Regions from separate parts of the Brachymonas sp. J145 genome, predicted to be linked through region 2. Evidence: riboswitches for the same ligand, from Rfam matches in the RefSeq annotation. Region 2 holds a riboswitch; the other holds the start of a gene.

Region 1 (4,700 bases), on a different contig from region 2:
CAGCGGGCCCAACCCGGTGCGGCAGAAAAATCGGAAACAGTCATGGCAGCGATTATCGGTCCTGGCGCTGCTGCGCCATGCGCGCCGCCGTGTCCAGGCTCCAGGGACCGCCGCAGATAGTGGTGCGGGTCTGCAGGGTCAGGCTCTCGAGTACCGTGTGCTGCAGCGCCGGATGCAGCTGGTCACGTGGCACCACGCTTGGCATGTCGCTGGCGTAATCAGGCGTGAGCATCAGGTCCGGATGGGTGGCGACCAGCCGTTCCAGCGGCAGATAGCCATAGCCGCTCAGGCCAGCCTCGACGCCGGCATTGCGGTAACCGGCCAGTTCGATCAATTCGTTCATCAGCGTGCCCTGGCCGGTGCTGTAGCCTTGCCAGCTGCGCTCGGCCGCTACCGGCCATGGCGCGGATTGCTGCTGCGCTGCCTGTTGCAGCTGCTGCTGTTGCTGCTGCAGCGCCTGCACCAGCGCCCTGCCCTTGTCGGCCTCGCCGACCGCATCAGCCACCAGCGTGATCTGCTGCTGCACCTCGGCCAGGCTGCTGGCCAGTGGCACTTCCAGCACCGGAATGCCCAGGTCACGCAGCATCTGCGTGGTGTAGCGTGTCGTGTAGCGGCCCACCAGTACCAGATCGGGTTTGAGCAGCAGCACCTCTTCGGCATCACCGCGCACGATGGGCAGTGCGCGCGCCTGCGGCTCCAGCACCGACAGGCCGGGATCATGCGAGAGCTTGCTCAGTGCCGCGATACGGCCCGGTTCCACCAGTTGCAGCAGCAGCTGGTCGGTGCAGAGATTCAGCGAGACGATGCGCTGGGCCTGCTGGCTGGCCACCGCCGTAGCTGCCGTCTGTGGCGGTTCGGGCTGGCAGCCGGCCAGCGCCGCCGCCACGCAACCAGCGGCCAGCCAGCGCAAGGCGTGGCGTAGCGTGGGGCGGCGCAGCGGGCGGACGGGCATGGTCAATTACTTGAAGTCCCAGCGGTAGCCCAGGCGGATTTCGCGGCCGGGCATGTTGTAGTTATGGACTTCCTCATAGTAGCGGTCAAACAGGTTGTCCACGCTCAGGCTGACGGTCTGGCGCTTGTCGATGGCGTAGCCCAGGCTCATGTCCCACAGGGTGTAGCCGCCGCGCTCCGCCTTGGACTTCCAGCTCTTGCCGTTGTAGCGGGCACCCAGGCGTGCATGCAACTTGTCCCAGTCCCCCACCAGCGCGGCGCGCGCGGTGTTCTTGGGCACGTACTCCAGCGGCGACCAGACGTTGCCATTGCGCTGCTCGCTGCGGAAGCTGTGCGTGTAGCCCAGATCCAGGCGCAGGTTCGGGCTGAACTGCCAGTTGCCGACCAGCTCCACGCCGCGCATGCGCGCCTCGTCAGCGTTGCGCCAGCTCTTCAGGCCCGGGCTGACGTCATAGGCGACGATCTTGTCCTGGATGCGCGTGTGGTACAGCGTCAGGTCGGCGTTCCAGTTCTCGCGTTCGATACCGATACCGGCATCGACGCTGGTGCTGCTTTCCGGATCCAGATTGGCGTTACCGACGTAGGTGATCGGCACCGGGTACCAGTTACCGGCCGAGTCAACTTTCCAGTCGCTGCCGGAGTATTCGCCGGACAGCTTCCAGGCGCTGGGCGCACTGAAGCCCTTGCCCGCCGAGGCATGCAGGGAGATACCCGGCGACACTTCGTGCTTGATGCCGGCGCTCGGGCTGAACTGGCTGAAATCACGGCTTTGCGTCACGTTGCCCAGACCGTCGGTCGGCAGCGTGGACATGGTGATGCGGTCGTAACGGCCACCCACGTACAGATTGGTCTGGCCTTCGTTCAGACTGATGTTCTGTTGCGCATACAGGCCATGCGTCTTCAGCTTACTGTCCGGGTTATACGAGAAGGTCCACGGCGGCGTGCCGCTGCGCGCGCTGGCTTCGGTCTGGTTGTAGTCGTAGCCAAACACCAGCTTGTAGCCATCGGCCCAGTCCCAGGCATCCTTCAGCTGCAGGCCGTGCCACTTGATGCGCGAATCATAGGATTGCGCCAGGCTGCGGTCCGCTTGCAGGTCGTAGTTGATGTAGTTTTCCTTGCCGGTGTAGGCCGCGGCGGTCAACGCATGGTTGCCGGCTTCGCCCTGCAGCGTCAGGCTGTAGAGGTCACGGCTGGCATCCTTGCTGGTCTCGAACTGCTTGATCTCCGGATCGGGGCCGGGGTTCTGCACGTCATCGGCACGGAACAGGTCGGCACGCGCATCCAGTGTCCAGCCCGGTGCCAGTTCGGCACCCAGGCGCAGGCCGTGGCTGTGCTGCTTGTAACCGCTGAACTCCATGGTCTGGCCATTGCCGTCCTGGTAATTGCCGCGCTTTTCCCAGTTGCCAAAATAGTCAAAGTTCAGATTCTCACTGATGGCGCCGCCGATATTGGCATCGACCTGGCGCAGGTCATGGTTGCCGGCAGACACGCCCACACCGCCCTGGATCTCGTCGGTACGGCGGACCGGAATCACGTTGATCACGCCGGCCATGGCCTGCGAGCCATAGAGCGAAGATGCCGGGCCTTTCATGACCTCGACGCGCGACACGCCATTCACCGGCATGAAGCTGATGTTGTTGTGCACAGCCGGAATGCCGTTTTGCAGCACCAGCGTCTGCATGCTCTCGCCGGTCATGGGCGAGCTCGGCGTAAAGCCGCGCATGCCAACCGAACCGCTCATGCCGGGATAACGCTTGATGTCGACATTGGTCGTCTTGCCCAGCAGGTCGGCCAGTTCACGGTGCGGCACGCGCTCGATTTCCTGGCGCGTCACCACCTCGATACGCTGCGGTGTGTCCTTGAGCGGCATGGGCGCACGTGCTCCGGTGACGACCACGCGATAGGGTTCGTCCTGGGGGCCGGCAGCAGCCACTTGCAGTGCCGGCTCGACGGCATCGGGCTGGACAGTTTCTGCCACGGCAGCGGCAACCGGAGTCAGGCAGATCAGCAGACCTGCCAGGCGAATGGAATGGGGATGGAGTTTCAAGGCCAGTTCTCGTATCAGTTGGCCGTGCTGCATGCGACGCGTCGGTTGTCGTGGCCGGGTGCCCGCATTGCCGGCACACCGCCCTACCGCCATGTCTGCTACCCCGCAGACGGCCAGGTTTGCGCCGCCATCACCCTGTCATGGCAGCTTGGTCAAACACAGGCCGGTATCCGGACTCGCAAGTCTTGATGCATCGCCTTCCCACTGCTTGAACCGGCGCCGCCTTGCACGACGCTGCCCAAGCCGGCAGTGGCTGCCATGCCTGTTGCATGGCCTGATGCACCCACACTCGCTTACCGTTGCGGGGGCAGTCCGGGCATTGTGCGGCTGGCGCACGCACCCGGTTCCCGTTTAACCTGCCAGCCGGATTCATCGCTTCCGGCATCACAGGCACCTGGGTCTTGGCGCCGGCATGGCGCCGGCAAGTATCGGATTGTAAATGCAAAGTGCCGGTTTGTCCGCTTGTTGCGCCAGCCCGACATTCCCCGCTGCCTGCGACAGGCTCGCATTCCTAGGATAATTGCGCCCATGAGCATCAAGATCCATACCCCCGAAGAAATCGAACACATGCGCGTTGCCGGCCGCTTTGCCGCCGAGCTGCTCGACTACATCGCGCCGTTTGTCGTGCCCGGCGTGACCACCAACGAGCTGGATCGCCTGTGCGCCGAATACACCACCTCGCGCGGTTCGGTGTCGGCACCGCTGAACTATGCCCCGCCCGGCCATACGCCCTACCCCAAGTCGATCTGCACCTCGGTCAACCACCAGGTCTGCCACGGCATCCCGAACGAAAAGCCGCTGAAGAAAGGCGATATCGTCAACATCGACGTCACGCCGACCACCAACGGCTGGCACGGCGATAGCAGCCGCATGTTCATCGTCGGTGGTGAATCGGCGGTACAGCCCTTTGTCACTCGCCTGTTGCGCGTCACCTACGAATCGATGTGGATCGGCATCCAGCAGGTCAAGCCGGGCGCGCGCCTGGGCGATATCGGTCATGCGATCCAGCAGCACGTGGAAGGCCATGGCTACAGCGTGGTGCGCGAGTTCTGCGGCCACGGCACCGGCCAGGAGTTCCACACCGAGCCGCAAGTGCTGCACTACGGCAAGCCCGGCACGCTCGAAGAGCTGCAGCCCGGCATGATCTTCACCATCGAGCCGATGGTCAACGCCGGCCGCCGTGAGATCAAGCAGGGTCCGGACGGCTGGGCCATCGTGACCAAGGATCGATCCCTGTCGGCGCAGTACGAACACACCCTGGTCGTCACCGAGACCGGCTACGAGGTGCTGACGGTATCGCCCGGCATGCCGGCGCTGCCGGATTTCATCAGCTCGACCAAGACCTGATTCCGTAACGTTCACCCGCTGATCCGCATGCCGCAGACCCTCGCCCCTCTCTCCCCGGAAACCCTGGCCAGTCTGCGTACCGGCTACCAGCAGGACAAGGAGGCGCTGTTTGCGGCGTTCTCGACCAACGCCGGACGCAAGCTGCGTGCCTTGCGCAGCGTGCATACGCTGTGGCGCAAGCTCACGCGCCTGACCGACCGCATGCTGTCCACGCTGTGGCGCGCACATGGGCTGCAGCGCGGCGGCCTGCTGCTGGCGGCGGTGGGCGGCTATGGCCGCGCCGAACTCTCGCCGCATTCCGATGTCGACGTGCTGATCCTGCTGCCCGACGGCGCGGACCTGGAGCAGGATGCAG
Region 2 (4,700 bases):
GGCACGCCAGCTCGGCCTGCCGATGCTGCTGGTGCTCAACCTGTCCGACATGCTGGTGCGAAGCGGCATCGAGATCGACCATGCCGCCTTGTCGCGTGAACTCGGCATCCCGGTGGTGTATGCCGTAGGCGTGCAGGCCGGCGGCGCGCACGAGATCCTGGCTGCGCTGGACCAGCCGCTGCCGCCAGTTCCTGTGGCCAGGGCAGCGGCAGAATCCGGCGCGCATGGCGTGCTCGCGCTGCAGGCCGAGGTGCGCCGGCTGATGGATATCTCGGTGCGCTCGCACACGCGCAAGCTGGAGCTGACCGACCGGCTGGATCGCGTGGTGCTGCACCCGGTGACCGGACCGCTGCTGCTGGCGCTGATCCTGTTCCTGGTGTTCCAGGCGGTGTTCAGCTGGGCCGCCTGGCCGATGGAGCTGATCCTGGCCGGTACCGAGGCGCTCGGCAGCTGGATCCATGCCAGCCTGCCGGACGGTGCCTTGCGCAGCCTGCTGGCCGATGGCGTGATTGCCGGTGCCGGCGGCGTGCTGGTGTTCCTGCCGCAGATCTTGTTCCTGTTCCTGTTTATCCTGGCGCTGGAAGATTCCGGCTACCTGCCGCGTGCCGCCTTCCTGCTCGATCGTCTCATGGGCAAGGTCGGCCTGTCCGGGCGCTCCTTCATCCCGCTGCTGTCCAGCTTTGCTTGTGCCGTGCCCGGCATCATGGCCACGCGCACCATCGGCAACTGGCGTGATCGCCTGGTCACCATCATGATTGCCCCGCTGATGACCTGCTCGGCACGGCTGCCGGTGTACACGCTGCTGATCGCCGCCTTCATCCCGACGCGCAAGGTGCTGGGCCTGTTCAACCTGCAGGGGCTGGTGCTGTTCGGGCTCTACCTGTTCGGCATTGTCTCGGCCATGCTGGTGGCCTGGATCGCCAAGCGCTGGCGCAGCCGGCAGGATTTTTCACCGCTGCTGATGGAATTGCCGGCCTACCGCTGGCCGAATCTGCGCAACCTGCTGCTGGGACTGCAGGAGCGCGCCTGGATTTTCCTGCGTCGAGTCGGCACCATCATCCTGGCGATGAGCATCGTGCTCTGGTTCCTGTCCAGCTACCCGGCACCGCCGCCCGGGGCCACGGCTCCGGCGATCGAATATAGCCTGGCCGGCATGCTCGGTCGCGGGCTGGAGCTGCTGTTTGCGCCCATCGGCTTCAACTGGCAGATCAGCATCGCCCTGGTGCCGGGCATGGCCGCGCGCGAGGTCGTGGTGGGGGCGCTGGGCACAGTCTATGCCCTGTCCGGCAGCGAGGAGGGCGTGAGCGCCCAGCTGCAGACGCTGCTGGCCGGCCAGTGGTCGCTGGCGACCGGCCTGTCGCTGCTGGTCTGGTTCGTGTTTGCGCCGCAGTGCCTGTCCACGCTGGCCATGGTGCGCCGCGAGACGCACGGCTGGAAGCATGTCTGGATCATGCTGGCCTACATGTTCGCGCTGGCCTATGCCGCCAGCTACATCACCTACCGTCTGGCCCTGGCGCTGGGCGGCTGACCGGAGGATTCGCCATGTGGCAAGACCTGATCGTGGGCGTGATTGTCGTGCTGGCGGCGCTCTACGCCGTCTGGCGACTGATGCCCGGGCGCTGGCGCGAGCGTCTGGGTGGCCAGGCTGGTGGCTGTGGCAGCAGTACCAGCAGCGCCTGCGGCCAATGCCCGCACAAGCGATCGGGTGGTGGCAGCTGCCACTGAGCCTGCTGTGCTAGACTGTCCTGATCGTCGGTTCCCGTTGCGTCGCAACGGGTGAAAATGGGAATACCGTGCCGGGTCTTGCACCCGAATTCGGTAACTGCCCCCGCAGCTGTAATCGGTTTGCGTTGTCCGCTCATGCCACTGGATGCGTCCGGGAAGGCAGGTCAACGCGTCAGGCCGTGAGTCAGAAGACCTGCCGCGATACCAAGCTTTTTTCCATTGGGGCGGGGTGTCCCTGACATGAGGCCGATCATGCATGTATTCCTTGCTGCCTTCTGTTGCCCGGCGTGCGCGCCGGAGATGCCTGTCTGCGCCTGCCGATGCGGAGACCGGGCATGCCAGCCAGCCTGACTTCCTGTTCCGCGTTCCCGGCAGCCGCTGACCTGCGTCGGATGCCCTGTCCTGCATTTCCAGCGGGAGCCCGAGCATGCTGAACGAACAACGTACCCTGTCCATAGCCGCGATGCAGGTGATCCGGCGCAACGGCGATGTGGTCGCCTTCCAGCCCGACAAGATCGCCGTGGCGCTGACCAAGGCCTTTCTGGCGGTGGAAGGCAGCCAGGGCAGCGCCTCCTCGCGCATCCGTGACCTGGTGGCGCAACTGACCGATACCGTGGTGCGCTCGCTCACGCGGCGCCTGCCCGATGGCGGCACGGTACACATCGAGAACATCCAGGACCAGGTCGAACTGGCGCTGATGCGTTCCGGCGAGCACGATGTGGCACGCGCCTATGTGCTCTACCGCGAACGCCGCGCTGCCGAACGTGCGGCGCAGGCTGGCAGCGAAGCCGTGCCGCTGCTGCATGTGCTGGTGCAGGGCGAGCGCCAGCCGCTTGATACCGCCGCGCTGCTGGCGCAGTGCGAAGCTGCCTGCCATGGCCTGGGCGAGGGCGTTTCGGCGCAGCGCATCCTGGAGCAGGCGCTGCAGAACCTGTACGACGGCATCCCGCAGGCTGATGTGCAGCAGGCGCTGATCCTGGCCGCACGTACCCTGATCGAGCAGGACCCGGATTACGACTTTGCCACGGCGCGCCTGCTGTTGGCGCAGCTGATTGCAGAGGTGATCGGCGAAGCGGTGCTGCCGCAGGATGCCGCAGCAAGCCAGGCAGGCTACTTTGCACAAGGCATTGCCCGCGGCATTGATGCGCAGCTGCTGGATCCGCGTCTGGCTGATTTCGACCTGGAGCGGCTGGCAGCAGCCTTGCGCTGCGAGCGCGATGGCCAGTTCCGCTACCTGGGCCTGCAAACCCTGTACGACCGCTATTTCCTCCACATCGAGGGTCGCCGCATCGAGACGCCGCAGCTGTTCTTCATGCGCGTGGCGATGGGTCTGGCGCTCAACGAGATCGACCGCGAAGTGCGTGCGCTCGAGTTCTATGAGCTGCTGTCCAGCTTCGACTTCATGTGCTCCACGCCGACGCTGTTCAACAGCGGCACGCGCCATCCGCAGCTGTCATCGTGCTACCTGACCACGGTGGAGGATGACCTCGGCAGCATTTTCGGCTCGATCAGGGACAACGCGCTGCTGCAGAAATTTGCCGGTGGCCTGGGCAATGACTGGACGCCGGTGCGTGCGCTCGGCAGCCGCATCCGCGGCACCAACGGAGAGAGCCAGGGCGTGATCCCTTTCCTCAAGGTGGTGAACGACACCGCCGTAGCGGTCAACCAGGGCGGCAAGCGCAAGGGCGCCGTCTGTGCCTATCTGGAAACCTGGCACCTGGACATCGAGGACTTCCTCGACCTGCGCAAGAACACCGGCGACGAGCGCCGCCGCACGCACGACATGAACACCGCCAACTGGATTCCCGACCTGTTCATGCAGCGCATGCAGGCCGGTGCCGACTGGACGCTGTTCTCGCCGGATGAGGTGCCCGATCTGCACGGGAAGACCGGCCAGGCCTTTGCCGAGGCCTACATCGCCTACGAGGCGCAGGCCGATGCCGGCCAGATCCGCCGGTTCAAGCGCCTGCCGGCACAGCAGCTGTGGCGCAAGATGCTGACCATGCTGTTCGAGACCGGCCATCCCTGGATCACCTTCAAGGATGCCTGCAACCTGCGCTCGCCGCAGCAGCATGCCGGCGTGGTGCACTCGTCCAACCTGTGCACCGAGATCACGCTCAACACCTCCGACAGCGAAACCGCGGTCTGCAACCTGGGCTCGGTCAACCTGCCGGCGCACCTGCGCGATGGCGCGCTGGACCAGGACAAGCTGGCGCGCACCATCCGCACGGCGATGCGCATGCTCGACAACGTGATCGATCTCAACTACTACGCCACGCCCAAGGCGCGCAATGCCAACCTGCGTCATCGCCCGGTCGGGCTGGGCATCATGGGCTTTGCCGATTGCCTGTACACGCTGGGCCTGCCCTATGCCTCGGACGAGGCCGTGGCCTTTGCCGATCGCAGCATGGAAATGGTCTGCTACCAGGCCTATCTGGCCTCGACCGAACTGGCGCGCGAGCGCGGCTGCTATTCCAGCTTCCAGGGTAGCCTGTGGCAGCAGGGCGTGCTGCCGCACGAGTCGATCGCGCTGCTGGAGGCCGGCCGCGGCGAAGCGGTGCTAGTGGACCGTAGCAGCACGCTGGACTGGGAGGCGCTGAAACAGCGCATCGCGCAACATGGCATGCGCAACTCCAATTGCGTGGCGATTGCGCCTACTGCCACCATTTCCAACATCGTCGGCGTCTCGGCCAGCATCGAGCCGGCCTACCAGAACCTGTACGTCAAATCCAATCTGTCGGGCGAGTTCACCGTGGTCAATGCGGCGCTGGTGCAGGACCTGAAGGCGCTCGGCCTGTGGGATGAGGTGATGGTGGATGACCTGAAGTATTTCGATGGTGCACTGGCGCGCATCGAGCGCGTGCCGCAGGATGTGCGCGAGCGTTACGCCACCGCCTTCGAGATTGATCCGGTCTGGCTGGTGGAAGCCGCTGCGCGCCGCCAGAAGTGGATCGACCAGGCGCAATCGCTCAACC

What was found. Region 2 has a riboswitch for cobalamin ahead of V1261_RS02175 (ribonucleoside-diphosphate reductase subunit alpha). Riboswitches for the same ligand answer to the same signal wherever they lie in the genome.
Region 1: linked by a shared signal. The riboswitch ahead of V1261_RS10130 (TonB-dependent receptor plug domain-containing protein) and the one ahead of V1261_RS02175 (ribonucleoside-diphosphate reductase subunit alpha) in region 2 are both predicted to bind cobalamin.

The regions. Positions count from the first base shown of each region.
Region 1 is NZ_JAZDCI010000012.1:5,596-10,295, reverse strand. It holds gene V1261_RS10140 (FecCD family ABC transporter permease) at 1-44, opposite strand, end outside; gene V1261_RS10135 (ABC transporter substrate-binding protein) at 53-952, opposite strand; gene V1261_RS10130 (TonB-dependent receptor plug domain-containing protein) at 959-2,998, opposite strand; cobalamin riboswitch at 3,143-3,411, opposite strand; gene map (type I methionyl aminopeptidase) at 3,527-4,345, shown strand; gene glnD ([protein-PII] uridylyltransferase) at 4,373-4,700, shown strand, end outside.
Region 2 is NZ_JAZDCI010000001.1:455,251-459,950, reverse strand. It holds gene feoB (ferrous iron transport protein B) at 1-1,528, shown strand, start outside; gene V1261_RS02180 (hypothetical protein) at 1,543-1,725, shown strand; cobalamin riboswitch at 1,736-1,940, shown strand; gene V1261_RS02175 (ribonucleoside-diphosphate reductase subunit alpha) at 2,153-4,700, shown strand, end outside.